3 regions of the Citrobacter portucalensis genome follow, and region 1 is predicted to be linked to each of the others. Evidence: predicted binding sites of a transcription regulator. Region 1 holds the regulator's gene; each other region holds the start of a gene.
What was found. The regulator PhoB, encoded in region 1, activates phosphate uptake and scavenging genes when phosphate is short. The targets are predictions, from matches to a motif close to CTGTCATAAAACTGNCNNAT.

Region 1 (9,832 bases):
GCGTTATCGCCTCAAGCTGCCCGCGCAGGGTTGAGCCCTCATCGGCCAGCGTTTTGACCTCTTTTTCCAGCGCTTCACGTCGTGCCTGATTTACGCTCAGCTCAAGCGTCTGGTAACGCTCGATAGCCGGATGTGTAGTAGAGCCACAAAGCGGACAAGGTTTGCCGGATTCCAGTAATGCCCGATGGCTTTCCAGATCTTTGATGCGGGCTTCCTGCTCGCAAATGAGTCTCACATCGGTAAGCTGCTGGTTTTTATCTTTATAGCGCTGACGTTTCTCGGCAAGTACCGCGTTGCGCTGGGTCAGCTCTTGCTGGCGCTGCACCAGTGAAGCGCGTAGCTGTGCCAGCTGCTTTTGCTTCGGGGCGATTTGCCCGTGCAGATTACTGAGGCGCTGGCGTAGTGGACGAAGCTGCACATGTTGCGCCAGCGCTTCTGTCACTTCCTGCGGCGAAAGGGTCAGCGCAGGAAGCGCCAGCGCATCGAGCTTAAGTGTGTCGTTCTCCCGCAGCTGCTGCCACTGGCGTAGCTGGGCGCTGGCGTCGGACTGTTGCGCCAGCAGCGCTTTCCATCCTGCCAGTTCGCTACTCCATAAGCGGAAGCGGTCATGTTCGTTCAGCCAGTCGGTTAAGGTCTGTTGTTCGGCGAGTATCGCGGTCGATTGCGTGTGCGCCTGCTGACGGATGCGCCCGCGCAGCGCTAATCTGCTTTGTAAGCGAGCATTCACTTCCTGAATCTTCTGGCGAGTACGCTCGATAGTAGCCGTTTGTTCCTGGATTCGCTCCCAGTGAGGGCGCAATGCTCTGGCCGGCTGCGCCAGGCTCAGCGCTGCCAGCTGCGGCTGCGCGTCTTCTTGCGCCTGAAGTGCTGCCTGTAATGCCTGCTGGTGGCGGTTTATGTCCGTCTGAAGCTCATTTTGCCGAATAAGCCAGTTGAAGTGCTGTTGCTGGGTTTGTTGGCTGGTAAGGTATTGTTTTTCTTCGTCAGTAAGTACCTGCAAACTTTCCGTCAGGGACTGCACCTGCTCTGGTGCTAACAGCGCCACGCCGCTGGCCTGGGCCTGCAGTTTTTCCAGCTCCGTACGCGCTGACTTGTGCTTTTCAAACACCATGGCGGAGATTTGGCCGTAGATCTCAGTACCAGTTAACTCTTCCAGAAGCTCGGCGCGCTCTTTCGGTTTGGCATTAAGAAAGGCGGCAAACTGGCCCTGAGACAGCAGCATCGAACGGGTAAAACGCCCGTAATCCAGCCCGGTAAGCTCGGCGGTCATCTCCAGCTTGTCTTTGACTTTATCGGCGAGGATTTTACCGTCCGCGCAGCGGGCCAGCTCTACGCGTGGGACCTGCAGATTGCCCTCAGGTTGGTTGCGTGCCCGGTTCTGGCTCCAGAATGCGCGGTAGGCTTCGCCGCGCACCTCAAACTCGACCTCGGCCAGACACTCCGCGGTGTCGCGGGTCATCAGGTCGTTTTGCGACTGTGACACGGTATTCAGGCGCGGCGTTTCGTGGTACAGGGCGAGGCAAATCGCGTCCAGCAGGGTGGTTTTCCCCGCGCCCGTTGGCCCGGTGATGGCGAATAACCCGTTACTGGCAAAAGGTTCTGCCGTGAAATCGACTTTCCATTCTCCCTTCAGGGAGTTGAGGTTCTTCAGGCGCAGGCTGAGAATTTTCATGCTTCACTCTCCCTGGCAAGCGTGTGTAAGGTTGCGCTAAACAGCTGATTCAGCCGGTTGCGCTGAGGCTCCTCGATCTCTTCCAGCGCCAGGCGGCGGTCAAAAACTTCCGTTACGCTTAGCTCGCTTAACGTTTCGCGTCGTTCATTGGCCATAATACGTTCACGTTGTTCCCGACTGCGGCGCACCAGTAACACCTCGACCGGTAAATCTTCGGTTAAGGCCTGGATCTTACGTTGCATGTCATGCAGATAGTCGTCGGTGGTGATTTCAATATCCAGCCATACCGGCGGCTCTTGCTGTACGTCGCGCCACTGCTCAAGCTGGGCGGTAATGGCGGCTAAATCGCCTTTCAATACTGCAAGCGGCTGGGTGACCGGTACGGTGAGATTTTCAACGGCCCTGAGTTTCCCCGCTTCGAAACTCACCAGATGTACACATTTGCTTTTGCCGCACTCGTCAAAACTGAGGGCAATCGGTGAACCGCAGTAGCGAATATGTTCCGTGCCGCCGATAATCTGCGCCCGGTGAATATGCCCCAGTGCGATGTAGTCCGCGGGTGGAAAGTTTTGCGCCGGAAAGGCGTCCAGCGTACCGATATAAATGTCACGTACAGCGTCACTTTTACTGGCGCCAACGGTGGTCAAATGCCCGGTCGCAATGATGGGCAGGTTTCGATCGCCACGCAGCGTGCAGGCGTCCTGATACTGCTGCTGGTAATAGTCGGTGATCGCCCCCAGCAGATGCTGCTGTTTTTCTTGTCCGGTTAGCCCTGCCTGGCTGGTAATGATGTCACGTGGTCGTAAGAAAGGAACCGGACACAGGATTGCTCCCGGCGTGCCATCACGTTGCGGCAGCACCTGCGGCGCATGGCCGGCGCTGGCAACGACCGTGGTGTTGAGAAACGCCAGAATATCGCGGGATTCATTGAGCGTGGCGACGGAATCGTGGTTGCCTGCCAGCACGACCAGATGACAACCGGTTTGCTGCAGATTGACGACAAAACGGTTATACAGCTCACGGGCGTAGCTTGGCGGTGAGCCGGTATCGAAAATATCGCCCGCCACAATAATGGCATCCACCTGCTGGGATTGTGCCGTCTCCAGCAGCCAGTCGAGAAAGGCCTGATGTTCAGCGGCGCGGCTCTTGCTGTAGAAATTTTGGCCCAGATGCCAGTCAGACGTGTGAAGGATGCGCATAAGAGTTCCATGACGATAAAACAGTGGCGGGGATTATAACCTTTCAAGGACGGTAATATCTTGTCTCCGGGCTGTCATAATTCGTCTGGCTGCGTTAAACCTGGACTATCTTTTCATAAATCTGTCATAAAACTGACGCATAATGGCACCGTATTGATGGCAAACGATTTAATTATAAACAGGGCAAATCATGGCGAGACGTATTCTGGTCGTAGAAGATGAAGCTCCAATTCGTGAAATGGTCTGCTTCGTGCTCGAGCAAAACGGTTTTCAACCCGTAGAAGCCGAAGACTATGACAGTGCTGTGAACCAACTCAATGAACCCTGGCCGGATCTCGTCCTGCTTGACTGGATGCTTCCCGGCGGCTCGGGTCTACAGTTTATTAAGCATCTCAAGCGCGAAGCCATGACGCGGGACATCCCCGTGATGATGCTGACGGCGAGGGGAGAAGAGGAAGATCGCGTCCGGGGTCTGGAAACCGGTGCGGATGATTATATTACCAAGCCGTTTTCTCCCAAGGAGCTGGTGGCGCGTATTAAAGCTGTGCTGCGTCGTATTTCCCCCATGGCGGTGGAAGAGGTTATTGAGATGCAGGGGCTGAGTCTTGATCCCACTTCGCATCGCGTGATGACCGGCGAAGAACCGCTGGATATGGGGCCGACCGAATTCAAACTGTTGCACTTCTTTATGACTCACCCCGAGCGCGTCTACAGCCGTGAACAACTCCTCAATCATGTCTGGGGAACCAATGTCTACGTAGAAGACCGGACAGTGGATGTGCATATCCGCCGCTTACGTAAAGCGCTGGAGCACAGCGGACACGATCGAATGGTGCAGACAGTTCGCGGGACGGGATATCGTTTTTCGACCCGCTTTTGACTGACAAGAATCAGGGCCTGATGGATTAGGCCGTTTATGGAGTAAGACGTTTGCTAGAACGATTGTCATGGAAAAGGTTGGTACTGGAGCTGATCCTGTGCTGCATACCGGCATTTATCCTTAGCGCTTTTTTCGGTTACCTGCCCTGGTTTTTACTGGCGTCGGTAACGGGCCTGCTTATCTGGCATTTCTGGAATCTATTACGTTTATCCTGGTGGTTATGGGTCGACAGAAGTATGACGCCGCCGCCGGGGCGAGGCAGTTGGGAGCCGTTGTTATATGGGCTGCATCAAATGCAGCTTCGCAACAAAAAGCGCCGTCGAGAACTGGGTAACCTGATTAAACGTTTTCGCAGCGGGGCGGAATCCCTACCCGACGCGGTGGTGTTGACCACCGAAGAAGGCGGTATCTTCTGGTGTAACGGACTGGCTCAGCAGGTTCTGGGACTGCGTTGGCCGGACGATAGCGGGCAAAATATTCTTAACCTGCTGCGCTACCCGGAATTCACACAATATCTGAAAACGCGCGATTTTAGCCGGCCAATCAATCTGGTGCTCAATACCGGACGGCATCTGGAAATTCGCGTGATGCCCTATACCGATAAGCAATTGTTGATGGTGGCGCGCGACGTTACCCAGATGCACCAGCTGGAAGGTTCACGGCGTAACTTTTTCGCCAACGCCAGCCATGAGTTGCGCACACCGCTGACGGTGCTGCAAGGCTACCTGGAAATGATGCAGGAGCACCCGCTGGAAGGGACAACGCGCGAAAAAGCACTGCATACCATGCGTGAACAAACGTACCGTATGGAAGGCCTGGTGAAGCAGCTGCTGACGCTGTCAAAAATTGAAGCTGCGCCGACGTTGCAGCTGAATGAGAAAGTCGATGTGCCCATGATGCTGCGCGTGATCGAGCACGAAGCGCAAACCCTGAGCCAGCATAAACATACGTTTACCTTTGATGTCGATAACAGCCTGAACGTGCGAGGCAACGAGGAGCAGTTGCGTAGCGCTATCTCGAATCTCGTGTACAACGCGGTGAACCACACACCAGCGGGAACGCACATTACCGTACGCTGGCAGCATGTGGCGTCGGGGGCGGAGTTTTGCGTGGAAGACAACGGTCCGGGCATTGCCCCCGAGCATATTCCACGTTTGACTGAACGTTTTTATCGTGTGGATAAGGCGAGATCGCGACAAACGGGCGGTAGCGGGCTGGGTCTGGCTATCGTGAAACATGCGCTGCATCATCACGACAGCCGTTTGAACATCGAAAGCGAACCAGGCAAAGGGACGCGATTTAGTTTCATGATCCCGGAACGTTTCATTGCCAAAAGTAACGGCTAAGACGTATTCGTAAGATAATCTTTCCAAAAGCCAGCGCAAGCTGGTTTTTTTTATGTGGTCAATAGATGCCTCCTGAATTTCACGACGTTTGATTGTTTTTTGTTCGAACTATTACCCATACCTTTTTCCATGAAATGGTGTTTTGTGCTAACCCTATTTTTCATATCGCTATATTGTTCTGGTTTTTGGATCCCACCTTGCTTTAAAACGTTATAAGCGTTTAAATTGCGCTCCAGGTGCTGTCATACCGACTGCATTTACGCGGTAAATCGAAAAACTATTCTTCGCCGCGCCAGGTCGGGAGTGTTTCCCGCTGGAATTGAGCAAAAATGCCGCTGTATTGTCCCCCAGGGAAAGGCAAAAATTTACTATTTTCAACACCACATCCACAGGCAGTAAGACTTTATGACCCATCAGTTAAAATCGCGCGATATTATCGCTTTGGGATTTATGACATTTGCACTGTTCGTTGGTGCAGGTAACATCATCTTCCCCCCAATGGTTGGTTTGCAGGCAGGTGAACACGTCTGGACTGCGGCTTTTGGCTTTTTGATTACGGCCGTTGGCCTGCCGGTACTTACCGTTGTCGCGCTGGCGAAAGTCGGCGGTGGTGTGGACCGACTGAGCACGCCTATCGGTAAAGTTGCCGGTCTGCTGCTGGCGACCGTTTGCTATCTGGCCGTTGGGCCGTTATTTGCTACCCCGCGTACCGCGACGGTCTCTTTCGAAGTCGGGATTGCACCGCTGACTGGTGACTCTGCGCTGCCGCTGTTTATCTATAGCGTTATCTATTTCGCGATTGTCATTCTGGTTTCGCTTTATCCGGGCAAACTGCTGGATACGGTGGGCAATTTCCTGGCACCGCTGAAAATTCTGGCACTGGTGGTCCTGTCTGTCGCTGCAATCATCTGGCCAGCTGGCCCGATCAGTAATGCGATGGAAGCCTATCAAACTGCGGCGTTTTCTAATGGCTTCGTGAACGGGTATCTGACCATGGATACGCTGGGCGCGATGGTGTTTGGTATTGTTATCGTTAACGCCGCTCGCTCGCGTGGTGTTACTGAAGCGCGTCTGCTGACCCGTTACACCGTTTGGGCGGGTTTAATGGCGGGTGTGGGCTTAACGCTGCTGTATCTCGCGCTGTTCCGTCTGGGTTCAGATAGCGCGATTCTGGTCGATCAGTCTGCTAACGGCGCGGCGATTCTGCATGCGTATGTTCAGCACACCTTTGGCGGTGCAGGAAGCTTCCTGCTGGCGGCGCTGATTTTCATCGCCTGTCTGGTCACCGCGGTTGGCCTGACCTGTGCGTGCGCAGAGTTCTTTGCCCAGTACGTTCCACTGTCTTATCGTACGCTGGTATTTATCCTCGGCGGCTTCTCGATGGTGGTTTCTAACCTGGGTCTGAGCCATCTGATTCAGATCTCTATTCCGGTGCTGACGGCTATCTATCCGCCATGTATCGCACTGGTTGTATTAAGCTTTACCCGCTCATGGTGGCATAATTCTTCCCGCGTCATTGCACCTGCGATGTTTATCAGCCTGATTTTTGGTATCCTTGATGGCATTAAAGCTTCTGCAATTGGCGACGTGTTACCGGCCTGGACCCAGCGTTTACCGCTGGCGGAGCAGGGGCTGGCGTGGTTGATGCCAACAGTCGTGATGGTGGTCCTGGCAGTTATCTGGGATCGCGCCGCGGGTCGACAAGTGACCTCCAGCGCACACTAATATCACTGACAATAAGTTTTAACCACGGGGCTATTAACATGGCCCCGTGGTTTTTTTATTGTGTTAACAGGTTAGGAATCGATGGAAAGTAATAACAAGCTAAAGCGTGGGCTGAGCACCCGGCACATCCGCTTTATGGCATTAGGTTCAGCAATTGGTACCGGGCTGTTTTACGGCTCGGCCGACGCTATCAAAATGGCGGGGCCAAGCGTATTGCTGGCCTATATTATCGGCGGTGTCGCGGCGTACATTATTATGCGTGCGCTGGGCGAAATGTCTGTTCATAACCCGGCAGCCAGCTCCTTCTCGCGCTATGCGCAGGAAAACCTCGGACCGCTGGCAGGCTACATTACCGGCTGGACCTACTGTTTTGAAATCCTGATTGTCGCCATTGCCGACGTGACAGCCTTCGGCATATACATGGGCGTCTGGTTCCCGGCGGTACCGCACTGGATTTGGGTACTCAGCGTGGTGCTGATTATCTGCGCCATCAACCTGATGAGCGTGAAGGTATTTGGTGAGCTGGAGTTCTGGTTCTCGTTCTTCAAAGTCGCCACCATTATCATCATGATTGTCGCCGGTTTCGGTATCATCATTTGGGGGATTGGCAACGGTGGGCAACCTACCGGTATCCATAACTTATGGAGCAACGGTGGCTTCTTCAGCAACGGCTGGCTCGGCATGGTGATGTCGCTGCAAATGGTGATGTTTGCCTATGGCGGGATTGAGATTATCGGGATTACCGCAGGCGAAGCCAAAGACCCGGAAAAATCTATTCCGCGCGCCATCAATTCCGTACCAATGCGTATCCTGGTGTTTTATGTGGGGACGCTGTTCGTCATTATGTCTATCTACCCGTGGAACCAGGTGGGTACCGACGGTAGCCCGTTCGTTATGACGTTCCAGCATATGGGCATTACCTTTGCTGCCGGGATCCTCAACTTTGTGGTTCTGACTGCGTCGCTGTCGGCTATTAACTCTGACGTCTTCGGTGTGGGGCGTATGCTGCACGGCATGGCGGAGCAGGGCAGTGCCCCGAAAATGTTCGCCAAGACGTCGCGTCGTGGCGTGCCGTGGGTGACGGTAATGGTGATGACTATCGCGCTGCTGTTTGCGGTGTATCTTAACTACATCATGCCGGAAAACGTCTTCCTGGTGATCGCCTCTTTGGCGACTTTCGCCACGGTATGGGTGTGGATTATGATCCTGTTGTCGCAGATTGCTTTCCGTCGTCGTCTGCCGCCGGAAGAGGTCAAAGCGCTGAAATTTAAAGTTCCGGGTGGGGTAACGACGACCGTTGTTGGCCTGATTTTCCTGGTCTTTATCATCGCGCTCATCGGCTATCATCCGGATACCCGTATTTCGCTGTACGTCGGCTTTGCGTGGATTGTCCTGCTGCTGGTCGGATGGGGATTCAAGCGCCGTCGCGAGCGCCAACTGGCTGAAGCACAGTAATATTTTTGCCGGGTAGCTTTGCGTTACCCGGCAAGTTTCTCCTCCCCCGAACTCCTCCCCCAATAAACGTTAAGATGATGAGTGATCCTGCACTTCGCTATGGCAAGGTGACGTCATTATCATCAAAGGGGATACGTGATGTTGAACGCCTGGCACCTTCCGGTTGCCCCATTTGTTAAGCAAAACAAAGATCAACTGACGATTACATTATGGTTGGCGGGGGAAAATCCACCCCAGCGGGTGACGCTACGCGCAGAAAACGATAACGAAGAGATTTCGCTGGCTATGCACAAGCAGCGTAGCCAGCCGCAGCCGGGCGTGACCGCGTGGCGAGCGGCGATCGATCTCTCCAGCGGGCAGCCTCGTCGACGCTATAGCTTTAAATTACTTTGGCCCGATCGTCAGCTATGGTTCACCCCGCAGGGATTCGGCCGTTTTCCGCCTGCTCGTCTGGAGCAGTTTGCGGTTGATGTGCCGGATAATGGTCCGCAGTGGGTTGCCGATCAGATTTTCTATCAAATTTTCCCGGACCGTTTTGCCCGCAGCCAGTCGCGTGAAGCGGGACAGGATAATGTCTATTACCACCACGCCGCCGGACACGACATCGTGCGGCGCGAATGGGACGAACCGCTTACGGCTCAGGCCGGTGGCTCTACGTTTTATGGCGGCGATTTGGACGGCATCAGCGAAAAGCTACCGTACCTGAAAACGTTAGGGGTCACGGCGCTGTATCTGAATCCTGTATTTACCGCCCCGAGCGTGCATAAATACGATACCGAAGATTACCGTCATGTTGATCCGCAATTTGGCGGCGACAGGGCGCTACTGCGTCTGCGGCACAACACCCAACAGCAGGGCATGCGTCTGATTCTCGACGGCGTCTTTAACCATAGCGGCGATTCGCACGCCTGGTTTGACCGACATAATCGGGGAACAGACGGGGCGTGCCATAACCCAGAATCCCCCTGGCGCGATTGGTATCATTTTTCAGCCGACGGCGTTGCGCTCGACTGGCTGGGATATTCCAGCTTACCTAAGCTGGACTTTTCCTCGGAAAGCCTGGTGAATGAAATTTATCGTGGTGAAGACAGTATCGTCCGCCACTGGCTGAAAGCGCCGTGGAGTATGGACGGCTGGCGTCTTGATGTGGTGCATATGCTGGGAGAGGCCGGAGGCGCACGTAACAACCTACAACATGTGGCCGGAATTACGCAGGCGGCAAAAGAAACCCAGCCAGAGGCGTATGTGGTGGGTGAGCATTTTGGCGATGCGCGCCAGTGGTTGCAGGCTGATGCAGAAGATGCCGCCATGAACTATCGCGGCTTTACTTTCCCCCTCTGGGGATTCCTCGCCAATACCGATATCTCATACGACCCGCAATCCATTGATGCCCAGACCTGTATGGCGTGGATGGATAACTACCGCGCGGGGTTGTCGCATCAGCAACAGCTGCGGATGTTTAATCAGCTCGACAGCCATGATACCGCCCGCTTTAAATCTCTGCTCGGTAAAGACGTCGCACGGTTACCGCTAGCGGTGGTATGGCTGTTTACCT
Region 2 (9,832 bases), 1.7 Mb from region 1:
CGCCGTTCAGGGAGATAACGGCAACTTCAGTGGTACCACCACCGATATCAACAACCATTGAACCGGTTGCTTCAGAGACTGGCAGACCCGCACCGATCGCGGCCGCCATCGGCTCTTCGATCAGGAACACTTCACGAGCACCTGCGCCCTGAGCGGATTCACGGATCGCACGGCGTTCAACCTGAGTTGCTCCAACCGGTACACACACCAGTACGCGCGGGCTTGGGCGCATGAAGCTATTGCTGTGCACTTGCTTGATAAAGTGCTGGAGCATTTTTTCAGTCACGAAGAAGTCAGCGATAACGCCGTCTTTCATTGGGCGAATTGCAGCGATATTGCCCGGCGTACGACCCAGCATCTGCTTCGCATCATGACCTACTGCAGCCACGCTTTTCGGCGAACCGGCACGATCCTGACGAATGGCCACAACAGAAGGCTCATTCAATACGATGCCTTGTCCTTTTACATAAATAAGGGTATTCGCGGTACCCAGGTCAATGGACAGGTCATTGGAAAACATGCCACGAAATTTTTTCAACATACTAAGGGATAATCCTGAAAGCTGGGGCGGAAAACAAAATCCGCTTACTTTACCAACCACACGCAGCAGCGACAAGGCGCAAAAATCATCTGCTACGGTGAAAATTAGTGCAGTTCGTTTCCTTTGTTACAAAACCGGCCTGAGTCCATCAGGGCTGAATAAATCAGCAGCACTCCTCGCTTTTGTTTGCAACCTGTCAAAGGTCATTCACCTGCATGTTTGCTGTTACAACCTGGCGAGCAGGCAAGCACACCCCCAGAAGGCACAGCGCGCGTTATTCTACGTGAAAACAAATTAAACGGCAGGTTAAACCGAGTATCTTTGCGAATATTTTTTCACGTTAGTGTCAAGTGGTTGTGATGCGGCAAAAAAATCCCCTTGCCCACCCGCAACTCCGCGTTCTGTCAGCGTATGCCACTCACTACGCGAACGTACGCCCGTGGCGTAAACCTGCGTGGGAGTTCCCGAACAGGCCTCCACCAGGCTTTGAACCAGAAGCTGATTTTCCGTTCGCTTATCAATGTTCCTCACCAGACTTGGATGTAGCTTCAATAACTCAACGTTAAGCTCTTTGATCCAACTGGTGCTCACCAGTGTTAACCCCGCCTGCGTAACGGCAATACGCACGCCCAGCGCATTCATCAATCTGATAACGGGCTGTAACCGGCTGATATGTTGACAGACATCTGCCTCAGCAAGTTCAATAATTATGCGTTTGCGTAATGATTTTTCGCACTGCATCAGCGTATCACGCAGCCAGCGCTGAAAACGTGGACGAATAAGCGATTCAACCGTTGTCTGCATCGCCAGATTTTCCTGCGGCCAGTAGCCCAAAAGCAGGATCAGACGGCTTATCTGCAAACGGTCATATTCTTCTGCCAGACCAAATTGCAGGACCATCGGCATATATTCCGCCGAAATGACCTCTTCGTTGCCATCAAAAATACGGCACATCAACTCCCGATGGTGCACCCGGCCTTCGCGCGTTACCGCAGGCTTTTGATAAATTCTTGGCCCACCCCGGCTGAGCATCTGTTCGATCAGCGTTCGCCAGCGTACATTGCCCCGACCTTTTTCCGGCAGCGAGTCATCATAGACCGACCAGCTATTTCCACCCTGCAATACCGAATTCCGGGTGGCAGCTTCGGCATGATCCATTACTTGCTCCGGCGACTGACCGCTGCGGCAAACGCAAATGCCAATATGAACCATATCGGCACGATCGATCATTTTATTAGCCGGAAGTGCATCTACCGCTTTTAATAATTGCCCGGCGATGCTTTCCGCCTCTTTTAGAGTACGGTGCGGCAGCAGGATAGCAAAATCGCTACGGTGGTAGCGCGCCAGCAACGCGCCCGGATAGCGCGTCATAAAAGTCGACAATAAATTGATCAGCGTCGAGATTTGTTCTTCCGCGAGGGTGATTCCCCAGCTATCGCGCAGCAGCGTAAAGTCCGGCAGGCGCACCATCATCACGACGCCATGCGAGCCTACTTTTTCCTGATCTTCCAGCAGCGTGGCCAGTTGGTTATCAAAGAACAAGCGGTTGCTTAGCCCGGTTTTTGTATCCTGCGCGACATAGGAACGAATCAGCGTATCCAGGCGGCTGCGTTGCTCGCGGGCATTTTGAATTTCAGTCAGCAGCATATCGAGCGCACTGCTGGTACGCGCAGGCCATTCATAGACCGTTCCCCGCACGTTCGGTCCACGTTCGCCGTTCAGAATACGCGTAGAACGGATCTCCAGCAGCTCCTGACCCGAAAGCTGGCGCTGAAGCCAGCGCACAGACAAAAAGAGCATCAGAATAATGAAAGCAATGGCTATCGTGAGCGGTGCGGTGGTCAGTAGCGAATGGAAATAGTTACCCATCGGATCCTGATAAACCAGACGCAATGACATACCCGGATGCTTAACCAACGGTACGGTAATCTCGCGGTAGAGATTGTTTGTCCCTGCCGGTCGGTAGCTGCTGGTCCGTGAGTGGTCATACACCACGTTTTCGCCCTGCAACAGTTCGATGCGCACGATATCAACAGAAACCATCAGTTCATCTATTTGCGGAGTTAACGCAACGACATCTCTGGAGACCAGATGCGTATCAATCGCCGTCGCGACTGCATGAACGCGCGTGGTGAACTTATATTGAATAGCGTTGTAGAAACTCAGCGAACAGCCGATCAGAGTCACGAAGATCGTTAACCCAGTAAGCAGCGTGACAAAAGCTGAAAATTTCGTCGTTAATCGCATCCTTGTGTTAACTCCGACAGTTATGAAACAGGCCTGAAAGTGATAAATCGACTCTAAAATGCAAAACTGACCACAAAATCCGCCAATTTATACAAACTGTGAGGGCATACTACCAAATCAGGTATATCTGGCAATTTATTGCGCAGAATCGGCATCATGTTTTGATTAGCGAGTATAGTCTTCATTATTAATTTTCCAATCCACTATACGAATTGAGGACAGGTTATGCAGGCTTTGATCTTAGAACAGCAGGACGGAAAAACCCTCGCATCCGTTCAACCCCTCGACGAAAATCAGCTACCGGAAGGCGATGTGACGGTGGATGTCCACTGGTCAAGCCTGAACTATAAAGACGCCCTGGCTATCACCGGCAAGGGAAAAATCATTCGTAATTTTCCGATGATTCCTGGTATCGATTTCGCTGGTACCGTGCGAGCAAGCGAAGATCCCCGTTTTCATGCGGGTCAGGAGGTTTTACTGACCGGTTGGGGCGTAGGTGAAAATCATTGGGGTGGACTGGCAGAACGCGCACGCGTGAAAGGCGACTGGCTGGTTGCGTTGCCAAAAGGGCTGGATGGACGTAAAGCCATGGTCATCGGTACCGCTGGCTTTACCGCCATGCTTTGCGTCATGGCGCTTGAAGATGCAGGAATTCGTCCGCAAGACGGTGAGATTGTCGTCACTGGCGCCAGCGGAGGCGTGGGCAGCACGGCCGTTGCGTTACTGCATAAGCTGGGTTATCAGGTTGCGGCGGTTTCGGGTCGTGAAAGCACCCACGACTACCTGAAAAGCCTGGGCGCTAACCGCATTCTTGGCCGCGATGAATTTGCTGAATCTCGCCCGCTGGAAAAACAGCTGTGGGCTGGCGCGGTGGATACCGTTGGCGACAAAGTTCTGGCGAAAGTCCTCGCGCAGATGAACTACGGCGGCTGTGTTGCCGCCTGCGGCCTGGCGGGCGGTTTCGCTCTGCCAACCACCGTGATGCCATTCATTCTGCGTAACGTTCGTTTGCAAGGAGTGGACTCGGTGATGACCCCGCCGGCACGCCGTGCAGAAGCCTGGGCGCGTTTGGTTAAGGATCTGCCGGAATCGTTCTATGCTCAGGCTGCAACGGAAATTACGCTGGCGGATGCGCCGAAGTTCGCCGATGCCATCATCAATAACCAGGTGCAAGGCCGTACGCTGGTGAAGGTGAAGTAACAGACTCTGGCGCAGAAATTTACACTTAATTAACGAAATTTCGCGGCACATCTACAGACTCCCTGCCATATTAACTACGCGTCCCCTGTCAGTTATGACGCGTAAGCCGGGAGTCTGTTATGAAGAAATTACGTCCATTTACAGAAGCCGACGTCACCGCCGAGTCGGCTTTTTTTATGCAGCGCCGTCAGGTACTGCAAGCATTAGGGATCAGCGCAGCCGCGTTATCTTTGCCCCTCTCTGCGCAGGCCGACCTTCTTAGCTGGTTTAAGGGTAATGACCGCCCTCCGGCACCTGCGGGTAAGCCGCTTGATTTCAGCAAGCCCACCGCCTGGCAAAATTCGCTTCCTTTAACGCCAGCGGATAAAGTTTCTGGCTACAACAACTTCTATGAGTTTGGTCTCGACAAAGCGGATCCAGCGGCCAACGCCGGCAGTCTGAAAACCGATCCGTGGACATTAAAAATCAGTGGTGAGGTCGCCAAACCACTCACTCTCGATCACGATACCTTGACCACCCGTTTCCCGCTGGAGCAACGGATTTACCGCATGCGCTGCGTGGAAGCCTGGTCAATGGTCGTGCCGTGGATTGGTTTCCCGTTACATAAACTGTTGGCGCAAGTGGAACCCACCAGCAATGCGAAGTATGTCGCGTTCGAAACGCTGTACGCACCGGAAGAAATGCCAGGGCAAAAAGATCGCTTTATTGGCGGCGGGCTGAAGTATCCCTATGTTGAAGGGTTACGCCTGGATGAAGCGATGCACCCACTCACACTGCTTACCGTGGGGGTTTATGGTAAGGCCCTTCCGCCACAAAATGGCGCGCCCATTCGCTTAATTGTGCCGTGGAAATATGGATTTAAAGGCATTAAGTCGATCGTGAGTATCAAACTCACGCGCGAACGCCCTCCGACAACCTGGAATCTGGCCGCGCCCAATGAATACGGGTTTTATGCCAACGTGAATCCGCATGTCGATCATCCCCGCTGGTCCCAGGCCACTGAGCGTTTTATTGGCGCTGGCGGTATTCTGGACGTACAGCGTCAGCCCACGCTGATGTTTAACGGCTATGCCGAAGAGGTTGCGTCACTGTATCGCGGACTCAATTTGCAGGAGAATTTTTAAGTGCGACTGACCGCAAAGCACATTACCGGGCTGAAATTTTGCCTGCATCTTGCCGGTTTTTTGCCGTTTATCTGGCTATTTTGGGCGATAAATCACGGCGGTCTGAGCGCGGATCCGGTCAAAGATATCCTGCACTTTACTGGTAGGACAGCTCTGAAATTCTTGCTGGCAACCTTGCTGGTCTCTCCACTCGCGCGCTACGCTAAACAGCCATTATTGATACGCACACGTCGCCTGTTAGGGCTATGGTGTTTCGCCTGGGCAACACTGCATTTAACCAGCTACGCGTTACTGGAACTGGGCATTAATAATCTGGCGTTGTTAGGGCGGGAATTAATTACGCGGCCTTATTTAACCTTGGGCATTGTCAGTTGGGTCATATTATTCGCCCTCACCTTAACATCCACGCAGGCTGCGCAGCGAAAGCTGGGTAAAAACTGGCAGTCTTTGCACAACTTCGTCTATCTTCTGGCGATCCTGGCACCCATACATTATCTGTGGTCGGTAAAAATTATCTCCCCTCAACCGATTATTTATGCAGCGCTCGCTGCGGTGCTATTAGCGTGCCGTTACAAGAAGTTTCGCCAGTGGTGGCGGTAGTTTCACGATATGTGCAGTGCGTTGCAAAACACGGACGATCCGATTTTCTTTACATGTTAACGGTTGATTATCTTCCCTGATAAGACCAGTATTTAGCTGCCAATTGCTACGAAATAGTTATAATGTGCGACTTTGCTATCCCCGGTAGCGTTTTTAAGGCGCTGAAAGGGTGACAATCGCATATTGAAGGTATATTTTGTCTTTTACCCGAAAATGGCAGAAGATAGCCGCACAATGACTAACAAGTCTGGCAATCTCACTTAATGGCAGCAGCACCCAGTGCAGCGCCTGAGATGCGTGGCATCTTGTCACTCACTGTTATAAAAATGCTATACAGACGGCGGTAAAACGCCTGTCACAATCTCACTAAACAAAGAGTACGGAACCCACTCATGGATATTCGTAAGATTAAAAAACTGATCGAGCTGGTTGAAGAATCAGGCATCTCCGAACTGGAAATTTCTGAAGGCGAAGAATCTGTACGCATCAGCCGTGCGGCGCCAGCTGCAAGTTTTCCGATGATGCAACAGGCTTATGCTGCACCAGTGATGCAGCAACCAGCTCTGTCTAACGCTGTCGCACAAACTGCCTCTCCAAGTATGGAAGCTCCGGCAGCAGCGGAAATCAGTGGTCACATCGTACGCTCCCCAATGGTTGGTACGTTCTACCGCACCCCGAGCCCGGATGCTAAAGCGTTCATCGAAATCGGACAGAAAGTGAATGCGGGCGATACCCTGTGCATCGTTGAAGCCATGAAAATGATGAACCAGATCGAAGCCGACAAATCCGGCGTAGTTAAAGCGATTCTGGTAGAAAGTGGTCAACCGGTAGAATTTGACGAGCCGCTGGTCGTCATCGAATAACGAGGCGAACATGTTGGATAAAATTGTTATCGCCAACCGCGGCGAGATTGCCCTGCGTATTCTTCGTGCCTGTAAAGAACTGGGCATCAAGACTGTCGCTGTGCATTCAAGTGCGGATCGCGATTTAAAACACGTATTGCTGGCGGATGAGACGGTCTGTATCGGCCCGGCTCCGTCCGTAAAAAGCTATCTGAACATCCCGGCTATCATCAGCGCCGCTGAAATCACCGGCGCGGTGGCAATTCACCCGGGCTATGGCTTCCTCTCTGAGAACGCCAATTTTGCTGAGCAGGTAGAGCGTTCTGGCTTTATCTTCATCGGCCCGAAAGCCGACACCATCCGCCTGATGGGCGACAAAGTGTCCGCAATCACCGCGATGAAGAAAGCGGGCGTACCGACAGTCCCAGGCTCTGACGGCCCGCTGGGCGATGACATGGACGCTAACCGCGCTCATGCTAAACGCATCGGCTACCCGGTTATCATCAAAGCCTCCGGCGGCGGCGGCGGTCGCGGTATGCGCGTCGTGCGCAGCGATGCCGAACTGGCACAATCCATCTCCATGACCAAAGCGGAAGCAAAAGCCGCTTTCAATAACGACATGGTCTACATGGAGAAATACCTGGAAAACCCACGCCACATTGAAATTCAGGTGCTGGCTGACGGTCAGGGTAACGCAATTTATCTGGCAGAACGTGACTGCTCCATGCAGCGTCGTCACCAGAAAGTTGTCGAAGAAGCACCAGCGCCAGGCATTACCCCGGAACTGCGTCGCTACATCGGCGAGCGTTGCGCCAAAGCGTGTGTTGATATCGGCTATCGCGGGGCGGGTACTTTCGAGTTCCTGTTCGAAAACGGCGAGTTCTACTTTATTGAGATGAACACCCGTATTCAGGTTGAACACCCGGTAACCGAAATGATCACCGGCGTTGATCTGATCAAAGAGCAGCTGCGCATCGCAGCGGGCCAACCGCTGTCCATCAAGCAGGACGAAGTTGTGGTTAAAGGCCATGCGGTAGAATGCCGTATCAACGCCGAAGACCCGAACACCTTCCTGCCAAGCCCGGGTAAAATCACGCGTTTCCACGCGCCGGGTGGCTTTGGTGTGCGTTGGGAGTCTCATATTTACGCAGGCTACACCGTACCTCCGTACTATGACTCAATGATCGGTAAGCTGATCTGCTATGGCGAAAACCGCGACGTCGCTATCGCCCGTATGAAAAACGCATTGCAGGAACTGATCATCGACGGTATCAAAACCAACGTTGACCTGCAGATCCGTATCATGAATGACGAGCACTTCCAGCACGGTGGAACCAATATCCACTACCTGGAGAAAAAACTCGGACTTCAGGAAAAGTAAGCGTGCGTTAACCGAAAAGGCCGGAAATTCCGGCCTTTTGTTTTTCTCCCCTCCCGCACGTGCCATAAGGTACAATCCCCGCTTTCTTTATCCACAAGGGACAAAAAATGGACGCTCGTTTTGTTCAGGCCCATAAAGAGGCGCGCTGGGCGCTGTGGCTAACCCTTTTATATCTGGTCACATGGTTAGTGGCCGCTTACTTACCAGATTCAACGCTGGGTTTTACCGGCTTACCGCACTGGTTCGAAATGGCCTGCCTGCTAACGCCGCTGGTTTTTATCGTGCTGTGCTGGGCGATGGTGAAGTTTATCTATCGCGACATTCCGTTGGAGGATGACGATGCAGCTTGAAGTTATTTTACCGCTGGTCGCCTATCTTCTGGTGGTCTTCGGTCTCTCAGTTTATGCCATGCGCAAGAGATCGACCGGTACCTTCCTGAATGAATATTTCCTCGGCAGCCGCTCCATGGGCGGCGTCGTGTTAGCGATGACGCTAACGGCAACCTACATTAGCGCCAGCTCGTTTATTGGCGGTCCTGGTGCCGCTTACAAATACGGACTGGGATGGGTGCTGCTAGCGATGATCCAGTTGCCCGCCGTATGGCTCTCATTGGGAATTCTTGGTAAGAAATTCGCCATTCTGGCACGCCGTTATAATGCTGTTACCCTCAACGATATGCTATTTGCGCGCTACCAGAGCCGCCTGCTGGTATGGCTGGCGAGCCTCAGCCTGTTGGTCGCGTTTGTCGGGGCAATGACCGTACAGTTTATTGGCGGCGCACGTTTGCTGGAAACCGCAGCGGGTATCCCCTACGAAACCGGTCTGCTGATTTTTGGCGTCAGCATCGCGTTATACACGGCGTTCGGCGGCTTTCGCGCCAGCGTACTGAACGATACCATGCAGGGCATGGTGATGCTGATTGGTACTATCGTTTTGCTGGTCGGCGTCGTTCATGCTGCCGGTGGCCTTAGCAATGCGGTGGTAACCCTGCAGGCTATCGACCCTAAACTGGTCTCGCCGCAGGGCGCTGATGACATTTTGTCACCCACGTTTATGACCTCATTCTGGGTGTTGGTATGCTTTGGCGTGATTGGCTTGCCGCATACGGCGGTACGCTGCATCTCTTATAAAGACAGTAAAGCGGTACACCGCGGCATTATCATCGGCACCATCGTAGTGGCGATCCTGATGTTTGGTATGCATCTGGCGGGTGCCCTGGGACGGGCGGTAATCCCTGACCTGACGGTACCGGATCTGGTTATCCCTACGCTGATGGTCAAAGTGTTGCCGCCGGTCGCTGCCGGGATTTTCCTCGCCGCGCCCATGGCCGCGATCATGTCGACGATCAATGCCCAATTGCTGCAAAGTTCCGCTACGATCATTAAGGATCTGTACCTGAACCTTCGCCCGGAACAGCTGGAAAACGAAACCCGGCTGAAGCGCATGTCGGCAGTGATTACCCTGCTGCTGGGCGCGTTACTGCTGCTGGCCGCCTGGAAACCGCCAGAGATGATTATCTGGTTGAATCTGCTGGCGTTTGGCGGGCTGGAAGCCGTCTTCCTGTGGCCTCTGGTGCTAGGCCTCTATTGGGAACGGGCAAACGCGTCAGGCGCATTGAGCGCGATGATTGTCGGCGGCGTGCTTTATGCTCTACTCGCCACCTTTAACGTTCAGTTCCTGGGCTTCCACCCAATCGTGCCCTCGTTACTGATAAGCTTGCTGGCTTTCTTGATAGGCAACCGTTTCGGTTCCGTCGTCCCGCAAGCCGCCATATTGACTACTGATAAATAAAGAGTTTTGCCATGCCATGGATCCAACTGAAACTGAACACGACCGGTGCCAACGCTGAAGAGTTGAGCGATGCGCTGATGGAAGCGGGCTCCGTTTCCATTACTTT
Region 3 (9,832 bases), 460 kb from region 1:
AAGGATGAGCGTGCCCAGCGCAAGGCGCAGCGCGGTAACGCCCGGCGCACCGACGAGTGGGAACAAAGATTTTGCCAGTGATGCTCCGCTTTGAATGGAGGACATAGCAATAAGCAAAACCAAAATAGGCAACCAGACTGGCGCTTTACGTGACAACCCCGGCATCCTTTCTCCTGTCAAATGATGATTACACGTCTCCATCTGTGCCACGCTTCAGCATGGTTACGACGCAGATGATTTTATGTATAGAAAAGTAAAACAGCGAGTGTAATGGAATTACGCTCAACTGGTTGAGTATTCGTTGAAAAAAAAATTGCTCAGTTCCGTACAATGGCATGAAAATGATGGATTAATAATCTGTGTGATTAGGAATATTCTGGATGAATGTGCCATATTGTGCGCGCAATAATGGTATTTTCAGTTGAAAAAGTGATGTTAATTGAAAGAGATAGCGGGTTTTTGAAATGTTCTGTTACATGAAAGACCCCGTTAGACATCGCGAATCGCAAAGAGTTTCCCATCAATTTTTGGTATATTTAAAACTTAAGATTTACTTGAAGCACATTTGAGGTGGTTATGAAAAAAATTGCATGTCTTTCAGCACTGGCCGCTGTTCTGGCTTTCTCCGCAGGTACTGCTGTAGCTGCTACTTCTACCGTTACCGGTGGTTACGCTCAGAGCGATGCTCAGGGCGCAGCGAACAAAATGAACGGTTTCAACCTGAAGTATCGCTACGAGCAGGACAACAACCCGCTGGGTGTTATCGGTTCCTTCACTTACACTGAAAAAGATCGTACCGATGCTTCTGGCGACTACAACAAAACCCAATACTACGGCATCACTGCTGGTCCGGCTTACCGTCTGAACGACTGGGCAAGCATCTACGGTGTAGTGGGTGTTGGTTACGGTAAATTCCAGAACGCAGCATCTCCGGCTGACAACCACAGCACCAGCGACTACGGTTTCTCTTACGGTGCTGGTCTGCAGTTCAACCCGATCGAAAACGTTGCTCTGGACTTCTCCTACGAGCAGAGCCGTATTCGTAGCGTTGACGTTGGCACCTGGATTGCTGGCGTGGGTTACCGCTTCTAATCACTTCGGTGATATGAAAAATCCGCCTCTTGGGGCGGATTTTTTTTGCGTGTAATGCAGGAAGGAATGTCGTTGTAGGCCTGATAAGCGCAGCGCATCAGGCATCGGTAGCAAAATGCCTTATCCGGCCTACAAGCGTATTATTTGGTTGAGAAAATATCGGTACCCAGATGGTTGTAGTCCACCTTCTGCAGTTTGAAGTTGGTGATGTACACCGGCCCGGCTTTTTTCTCTGAGATAAAGCGGTAGCTGTTGGTGATTTCTTTTGCGCTTATCCCCGTCCACTGCGAGAAAAAGCTGAGGAAATCATTGGCGGAGCGACGGGCTTTAATCACCCGATGCGCTTTATCATCGCTCGACAGCACCATAAAAGGCACCTGGAAATTCTGCTGGAACTGATCGTCATGCGCCAGGTACTGCACCTCTTTTCCCCGCTCTTTAAACGCGAGGCCATGATCGGAGAAATAGACCATCGAGAAGCTATTACCGCTGTTACGTAACTGCTCGTAAAGCTGGCGCAGTAGGTCATCCGTCTGCGTCATGGTGTACAGATAACAAGATGTCTCTTTTGACTGGACGAAAGTCTCGTATTTACCCTGCGTTCGGTCACAGGCCTGCGGATGCGAACCCATTAAATGCAGCACGATGAGCTGTGGCTGGGTGCGCTCGGTTGCCAGCACCTGGGCAGTCATCTTCAACAGCGCTTCGTCACGGGTGTTTTTATCCGCTTCGAAGTCACCGCTTTTGAGGAACTGAACCTCATCAGCGCGCTTCGCAATGCTGGCGATGGCCGTATCGTATTCACCAATCTGTCCCTGATTGGAAAACCACCATGTCTGAAAGCCCGCGCGGTTAGCCAGGGTGACAAAGTTATCCTGGAACTGGGGTTTATTATCCACTACCCGATTAAGCGTTAAGCCGAGCGATTTTTGCGTTGAACCGCTGGCCGCAATGTAATCCGCGAAGATATAGCCGTTAACGGAGCTGGCAAACGGGGTGTTATCCCAGTGGCCGCCAAACGCCCCTAACGCATCGCGGCGGGCGCTTTCGCCGATCACCACGACGTAGGTGTGATACTTCGGTTTAACGGCGGTTACCGTCCAGCTGTCTTTTACGCTCGACAGTTTCGCCATACGCTCTTGTTCGTCGAGCACTTCGTTGTTATTGACGATAACGTCCTTGGCGAAACGGAAAACCGGATAGCCAGTGTCTTTCAGCTTGAACACGCCGCCCCAGGCCAGGTTTTGTACCGGGGTAACAAAGAATGCGACAACGCTAAACAGCAAACAAATGCTGTCGAACTTATTCCAGCTGCGCTGCTGCACATCTTTTTTACGGCGTACGGCGATAACGCCAAGGGCAAAAATAAACACTCCAACCAGATAACTGTACCAGGGGAAGATGGTCAGGATCTCGGTTGACTCTTCCATATTGGTTGAGTGCAGCGCCAGCAAGGTATTGAAGTTCGGTGAACCATAAGCCTGGCCGAACGGAAAGTACATTGCTGCAATGAGTGAGCAAATGCCAATCAGTGCTTTCTGCGCGCGCGGCGCGCTACGCCACAGCAGCATCAATATGCAGGTGAAAGCAACGCTATAGAGCAGGCTAAGCGGATAGCCCAGTGCAAGGTTGATCAGCAAAGACTGTAAGAAATAGAGGCCAGTCCACGGACTAATCGCTCGGCTACGAGCAATGATTGAATCTTTGAGGGTTAAATTCATATGCCACTGTTACAAAAACGCCATGTGCTTACCCTGGCGCTAAGGGTCATTGCCTGCCTGAGAGAGCGAGAAGAGGGATAGGGTCCGCATCCGCGAGCCGCAATATACGCAGGGCTGCGAAAAGATAGAGTGTGCGCAAGAGAAGGTCAACTACTACAAAGAAATTGTTTTGCGAGGGACGTGGCAAAACTGACAAAAAGAAGGGTTATTGAGACGAAAACCACCACTGTACCCGAATGACGGCAGGAAAATGAAGCGGCGTACCGCGACGCCGCATTATTTTTCTGAAGGTTTATCCTGCTCTGGTTTGCTGTTAATCATGTCACACAGCATAGAGATCAGCATCAACCGTACTTTAAAGGGAGAGTGGCTAAACACGTGTATACACCTCTTAAATTCATTCATGTAAACCTCCTGACTTCACGATCCCATCAGTCCTTGAGGGATGTCTTTATTATATACAGATATAGCACAGGCTATATTATATAGCTATTGCTAAAACGTTAATTTTTTGTGCCCACGCAACTCTGGTTTACAATGAGCGCTCTCTAATCAGATGCCGTTAACGCGTCACAGTAACGAGGAAGCAGAATGAGTCGTCGCGCAGGTATGCCAACAACAAAAAAAGTGACGCAATTGGTGAATGTCGAAGAACACGTTGAAGGATTTCGTCAGGTCCGGGAGGCGCATCGCCGCGAACTGATTGATGACTACGTAGAGCTGATTTCCGATCTCATTATTGAGGTAGGTGAAGCGCGCCAGGTGGATATGGCAGCGCGACTTGGGGTTTCCCAGCCGACGGTTGCTAAAATGCTTAAGCGCCTAGCTTCAGTCGGATTGATTGAAATGATCCCGTGGCGTGGGGTGTTTTTAACCGCAGAAGGTGAACGACTAGCCCAGGAGAGCCGGGAACGTCATCAGATTGTGGAAAATTTCCTGTTGATGTTAGGCATCAGCCCGGAAATTGCCCGTCGCGACGCGGAGGGGATGGAGCATCACGTCAGTAAGGAAACGCTGGAGGCTTTTAGCCGGTTTACGCAACAGCAAGGAACGGGCTCTGAATGAGTTTTCCTTTATTACGTGCTTTACAGCGCGATCGTTTTTTCCAGCTGTTAATCATCGTTGGGGTTGTACTGAGTCTGTTTACGCCATTTACGCCCCGGTCCTGGCCAGGGGCGATTGACTGGCACACGATAATCACGCTTAGCGGCCTGATGTTACTGACCAAAGGCGTGGAGCTAAGCGGTTATTTCGATGTGTTAGGTCGCAAGATGACCCGCCGCTTCAAAACAGAGCGCCAGCTGGCGATATTTATGGTGCTGGCGGCGGCGTTGTTGTCGACGTTTCTGACCAACGATGTTGCATTGTTTATTGTTGTTCCGCTGACCATCACCCTGAAAAAATTATGTGCCATTCCGGTGAATCGCCTGATTATCTTTGAGGCGCTGGCGGTAAACGCCGGATCGTTGCTCACGCCAATAGGTAATCCGCAAAACATTCTGATGTGGGGACGCTCAGGCTTATCGTTTACCGCGTTTACCTGGCAAATGGCGCCGCTTGCGGGGGCCATGATGCTGACGCTGGTGGTGCTGTGCTGGTTCAGTTTCCCGCATAAAGCGTTGCACTATCATACCGGTACGCGCGCGCCTGACTGGCAACCACGCCTGGTATGGAGTTGTCTGGCGCTGTATATCATCTTCCTGGCGGCGCTGGAGTTAAAGCAAGAGCTGTGGGGTCTGGCTATTGTGGCGGCAGGGTTCATGGTACTGGCGCGTCGCGTGATCCTCAGCGTGGACTGGACGTTGCTGTTAGTATTTATGGCGATGTTCATTGATGTGCATTTGCTGACGCAGCTCCCGGCCTTGCAGGGGATTTCCCACCAGATTGGCACGCTCTCAGCACCGGGACTTTGGTTAACGGCTATTGGCCTGTCGCAGTTTATCAGTAATGTGCCCAGTACGATTTTGCTGCTGAACTATGTCCCGCCGACGTTGCTGCTGGCCTGGGCGGTTAATGTGGGCGGCTTTGGTCTGTTGCCGGGATCGCTGGCGAATCTCATTGCGTTACGGATGGCAAACGACCGACGGATCTGGTGGCGTTTTCATTGGTATTCGGTACCGATGCTGATATGGGCGGCGCTGGTGGGGTATGGTTTGCTGCTGTTGATGTAATTGATGTGATGTGCCGGATGGCGGCTGGCGCCTAATCCGGCCTACTGCGTTGGTAGGCCCGATAAGCGTAGCGCCATCGGGCATATATAGCAGATTAGTTCAAACGAACCGGCATACCTGAACGGTTCTGTACCGCCTGCTCAACGACGGCTTGATCGACGTCAGACTGGCCGGTGATGCTGGTAATGCTCTTGGTCAGGGTAATCGGTACGATTTCTCCGCCTTCGAACTGTGCTTCAGTCGTAGACAGTGGGTTATGTACTTCGATGTAACGGCTGCCGTCTGGTTCGGTAGTGGCTTTTACCGGCTCATCAATAAACTGTACACGGGTGCCGACTGGCACATTTTCAAACAGGAATTTGATGTCGTCGTTACGCAGACGCACGCAACCGTGGCTGACGCGTAAGCCTACGCCGAAGTTAGCATTGGTGCCGTGGATGGCATACAGGCGACCGATATACAGCGCGTACAGTCCCATCGGGTTATCCGGACCTGCCGGAACAACGGCTGGCAGCGGCTCGCCCGCAGCGCGGTATTCCGCATGCATTTTCGCCGTTGGCGTCCAGGTTGGGCCCGCTTTTTTACGTTCTACTTTGGTTGTCCAGTTGATTGGCGTGTCTTTGCCCAGCTGGCCGATACCGATCGGCAGAACAATTACGGTGTTGGTGCCTTTCGGGTAGTAGTACAGACGCATTTCAGCGCTGTTGATAACAATACCTTCATGCACGGTATCCGGCAGGATCAACTGCTGAGGAATGTTCAGCACGGTGCCGCCTTTCGGCAGGAAGGTATCCACGCCCGGGTTGGCTTCCAGCATGTTAGACAGACCCATCTGATACTCTGCCGCAAAATACTCCAGCGGTTGGGTGTTGCCTTCAGGAATAGTAATGACCTGGTTTTGGCCAATCAAACGGCTACCATCAGTCGGCAGCGGGTACGTGACGGCTGAAGCGGTATTACAAAAACCAACTATTGCGAGTGCCGCCGCGAAAAGCGTTGTTAATTTCATATTCATATTCATGTATGCGAGATTCAGTGCCAGGCAGGCTAGTGGGTTGAGATTTATGTAGTGTTGGGCACGCATTATATGTGCAATCTGAGCAACAAGGAATTCGGATGTGTACTAAATCACATTTTTTTCCTTTTGGTTTCACTTTTTCCCTTCCGCATGAAGACGCGATCTTCTTGCAGACTTATGGCATAATAAGCGGTTTGTCACATATTTCTTTCTCTTTCAGGATACGCCAGTGTTAGTTTCCAGCAACGTCACCATGCAGTTCGGCAGTAAGCCGCTGTTTGAAAATATTTCCGTCAAATTTGGCGGCGGCAACCGTTACGGCCTGATTGGCGCGAACGGTAGCGGTAAATCCACTTTTATGAAAATTCTCGGCGGCGATCTCGAACCGACGCTGGGCAACGTTTCCCTCGATCCTAACGAGCGCATTGGTAAGCTGCGCCAGGATCAGTTCGCCTTTGAAGAGTTCACCGTGCTTGACACCGTGATCATGGGTCACGCTGAACTGTGGGAAGTGAAGCAGGAGCGCGATCGCATTTACGCTCTGGCCGAGATGAGCGAAGAAGACGGCTATAAAGTTGCTGACCTCGAAGTTCAGTATGGCGAAATGGACGGCTACTCTGCGGAAGCGCGTGCGGGTGAACTGCTGCTGGGCGTAGGTATTCCGGTAGAACAGCATTACGGCCCGATGAGCGAAGTCGCACCCGGCTGGAAGCTGCGTGTGCTTCTGGCGCAGGCGCTGTTCTCTAACCCGGACATTCTCCTGCTCGACGAACCAACGAACAACCTGGATATCGACACCATCCGTTGGCTGGAGCAGACGCTGAACGAGCGTGACAGCACCATGATCATCATTTCACACGACCGTCACTTCCTGAACATGGTCTGTACGCACATGGCGGATCTGGACTACGGCGAACTGCGTGTTTATCCGGGTAACTACGACGAATACATGACGGCGGCAACCCAGGCGCGTGAACGTCTGCTGGCCGATAACGCCAAGAAGAAAGCACAGATTGCCGATCTGCAATCCTTCGTCAGCCGCTTTAGCGCCAACGCGTCTAAATCTCGACAGGCGACTTCTCGTGCGCGTCAGATTGATAAGATTAAGCTCGACGAAGTGAAAGCGTCCAGCCGTCAGAACCCGTTCATCCGCTTCGAACAGGATAAGAAACTGTTCCGTAACGCGCTGGAAGTGGAAGCGCTGGTGAAAGGTTTTGATGAAGGCCCGCTGTTTAAAAACTTCAACCTGCTGCTGGAAGTAGGGGAGAAGGTTGCCATCATTGGTGCCAACGGCGTGGGTAAATCCACTATGCTGAAAACGTTGGTTGGCGACTTACAGCCGGACAACGGTACCGTTAAGTGGTCTGAAAACGCCCAGGTCGGTTACTACGCGCAGGATCATGAATACGAGTTCGAAAACGATCTGACCGTTTTCGAATGGATGAGTCAGTGGAAGCAGGAAGGCGATGATGAGCAGGTAGTACGTAGCTTCCTTGGTCGTCTGCTGTTCAGCCAGGACGATATCAAGAAACCTGCAAAAGTCCTCTCCGGTGGTGAAAAAGGACGCATGCTGTTCGGTAAGCTGATGATGCAGAAACCGAATATCCTGGTTATGGATGAACCGACCAACCACCTGGATATGGAATCTATCGAGTCGCTGAACATGGCGCTGGAAATGTACCAGGGCACGCTGATCTTCGTTTCTCATGACCGTGAGTTCGTCAGCTCGCTGGCAACCCGCGTGATTGAAATTACGCCGGAACGCGTAATCGACTTCACCGGTAACTACGAAGATTACCTGCGTAGTAAAGGCGTCGAATAAGTCTCCCGTCGTTCTCGTGTTACAGGTGTGATGGTTGCACCTGTAACACGAGATACTTAGGGATAAGGGGATATAAAATTAAACAATCCCCAGCGCGCGTTTACCGTGGATATTCAAATCCTCCAGCGTGAAGCGTCCTTCCCAGTTAGTTTCATAATCCTCCCGTGGAAAATCACCCGGTGATGCACCTTTTTCCAGCGCGGCCTTCACTTTGTGGGCGTAGGCCAGATTCTTTTCGCACATCGGTGCGGCAGGAATGTACATCACGTTACCCCAACCCTGCTGATTTTCCACCGGTGCGACGGAGTGAATCACATCACAATGCCACCAGACGGAGTCTCCGGCGTCCAGTTGTGGAATGCTGGTTAACGCTTCAATCAGCAGAGGATGCCATTGCGTGGAAATCGGCAGCACCCGGCCGGGCGCGACGCCGCAAAGTTCATCTTCCGGCACATCGTCAAGCAATGGGCGTAACAGCACATACGCCATCGCTTCAGGGATCGGGACCACATGCAACAATCCCTGACCTGGCAGCATATCGGACAGTGCAGTCCAGCCCTGGAAGGTACGGAATACCGAACATTTGGTGGTGTTATCCACCGTATACTCTTCTACCTCAGTGCGATGCGCCGCCTGCCACGGATCGTAATCTTCCAGCTTGCCATTGAAAACATGAGCAAAGACCTGCTGATATGCCGGAAGAAGCCAGCGTTCCAGCGCGCCGGAATCCGTATGCGCGCCCAGCCCTTTAGACGTGGTTCCCGGCGGTCGACGGCGAATGCGGTCAGGGTAAATAACGCTGATATCCGGGTTAAACCATTGTTTACCTTCGCTTGTAAAGGTCCACAAACGATTGAGGAACGACTGTGCATTGGCCATTTCTTCACTCTGGCGGGCCTGCATCTGCGCCTGGGACCAGTAGATGGGGTAGATTTCAGGCCGTGATGCGCTCAGAGTACCGAAGAAATTATCGCCGGGTCCTTGATAGACGTCGTCAAAGTGGTTGCGGTCCAGATAGTCCAGCATTGAGCTGTCCCATCCGAGAGCCTGTTCGCGAGGGAAATGACCTTTAATGACTGCGCATCCGCGACGCTTAATTTCTTCACGCTGCTCTGCACTTACGTGGCCTGCTTTGATATCTGCATAAGATATCACTGGCCACACTGGGGCACCTTGCGCTTTGAGGGCGTTGATTTCCGCCACGCGGGTGGCGATAGCATCGCTCAACTGATTGAAGATTAACTGAACATCCCCAAGCTGTGCCCGCAGTTGCTGTTTCATCTGCCGGATTGCCGCTTTGTGATCGGCAGGCAGCGTGTCGCTGGTAAAAGTAAAAGCCATATCCACCTCGCATTAACTTTCATTCGAAACTTAACTAACTTACAGATGATAATATAAGTTAAAATTTAGTTAACGCAAGTTTAAAACTTGATGGAGTGAGCAAAATAGAAAAAGAGTGAAAACCGGGATGAGGGATACCCCGGTTGGCAGGATTAGACGTTAAAAGGGGAGGTGTTATCCAGCACAGCCTGAATTACGTTCAGCGCGCCCTGATGGTTATTGTCGTCGGTCTGATAGCGAGCAATCGCTTTGATATTCTCTGCCGCGTTGGCCATGGCGAAAGAGTAGTGCGCCATTTTCAGCATTTCCGCGTCGTTTCCGCTATCGCCAATGGCGACTACGTTTTGCGGTGACAGGTTCCAGCGTTTAAGCAGGCGGCTGATCCCGTTGGCTTTATGTAGGCCCGGAATGATCAGATCGATAAACCCGAAGCCGCTGGTGACGGGCTTCATAATGCCGTCCAGCGCAGCATGCAGGTGATCGATAACCAATGGGATTTGTTGGTCCGGTAAATTTAGCGAGAACTTGAACAGCACATCATCGATATCCTGATAATCCTTTACGGGTTTCAGGCGATGGTAGTGTTTTGACATCAATGCGACAAAGGACTCCGGCGCATTTTCGCTAACGTAAGCGCTTTGCAGCCCACAAGCCACAAAGTTGAGCT

Region 2: acuI (acrylyl-CoA reductase (NADPH)) is a predicted target of PhoB. The motif match lies at 2,800-2,819, and genes of this name have one in related genera.
Region 3: LY264_RS16570 (phosphoethanolamine transferase) is a predicted target of PhoB. The motif match lies at 2,820-2,839, and genes of this name have one in related genera.

What each region holds. Positions count from the first base shown of each region.
Region 1 covers NZ_CP092466.1:3,848,707-3,858,538, reverse strand. The annotation lists gene sbcC (exonuclease subunit SbcC) at 1-1,672, opposite strand, end outside; gene sbcD (exonuclease subunit SbcD) at 1,669-2,871, opposite strand; gene phoB (phosphate response regulator transcription factor PhoB) at 3,062-3,751, shown strand; gene phoR (phosphate regulon sensor histidine kinase PhoR) at 3,802-5,097, shown strand; gene brnQ (branched-chain amino acid transporter carrier protein BrnQ) at 5,503-6,822, shown strand; gene proY (proline-specific permease ProY) at 6,904-8,277, shown strand; gene malZ (maltodextrin glucosidase) at 8,416-9,832, shown strand, end outside.
Region 2 covers NZ_CP092466.1:470,706-480,537, reverse strand. The annotation lists gene mreB (rod shape-determining protein MreB) at 1-541, opposite strand, end outside; gene csrD (RNase E specificity factor CsrD) at 848-2,788, opposite strand; gene acuI (acrylyl-CoA reductase (NADPH)) at 3,014-3,988, shown strand; gene msrP (protein-methionine-sulfoxide reductase catalytic subunit MsrP) at 4,108-5,112, shown strand; gene msrQ (protein-methionine-sulfoxide reductase heme-binding subunit MsrQ) at 5,113-5,712, shown strand; gene accB (acetyl-CoA carboxylase biotin carboxyl carrier protein) at 6,105-6,575, shown strand; gene accC (acetyl-CoA carboxylase biotin carboxylase subunit) at 6,586-7,935, shown strand; gene LY264_RS02315 (YhdT family protein) at 8,043-8,285, shown strand; gene panF (sodium/pantothenate symporter) at 8,275-9,726, shown strand; gene prmA (50S ribosomal protein L11 methyltransferase) at 9,738-9,832, shown strand, end outside.
Region 3 covers NZ_CP092466.1:3,388,566-3,398,397, reverse strand. The annotation lists gene rhtA (threonine/homoserine exporter RhtA) at 1-165, opposite strand, end outside; gene ompX (outer membrane protein OmpX) at 577-1,092, shown strand; gene LY264_RS16570 (phosphoethanolamine transferase) at 1,233-2,813, opposite strand; gene mntS (manganase accumulation protein MntS) at 3,090-3,218, opposite strand; gene mntR (manganese-binding transcriptional regulator MntR) at 3,405-3,878, shown strand; gene LY264_RS16555 (anion transporter) at 3,875-4,984, shown strand; gene ldtB (L,D-transpeptidase) at 5,079-5,999, opposite strand; gene LY264_RS16545 (ABC-F family ATPase) at 6,232-7,824, shown strand; gene LY264_RS16540 (DUF1479 domain-containing protein) at 7,903-9,165, opposite strand; gene LY264_RS16535 (Cof-type HAD-IIB family hydrolase) at 9,318-9,832, opposite strand, start outside.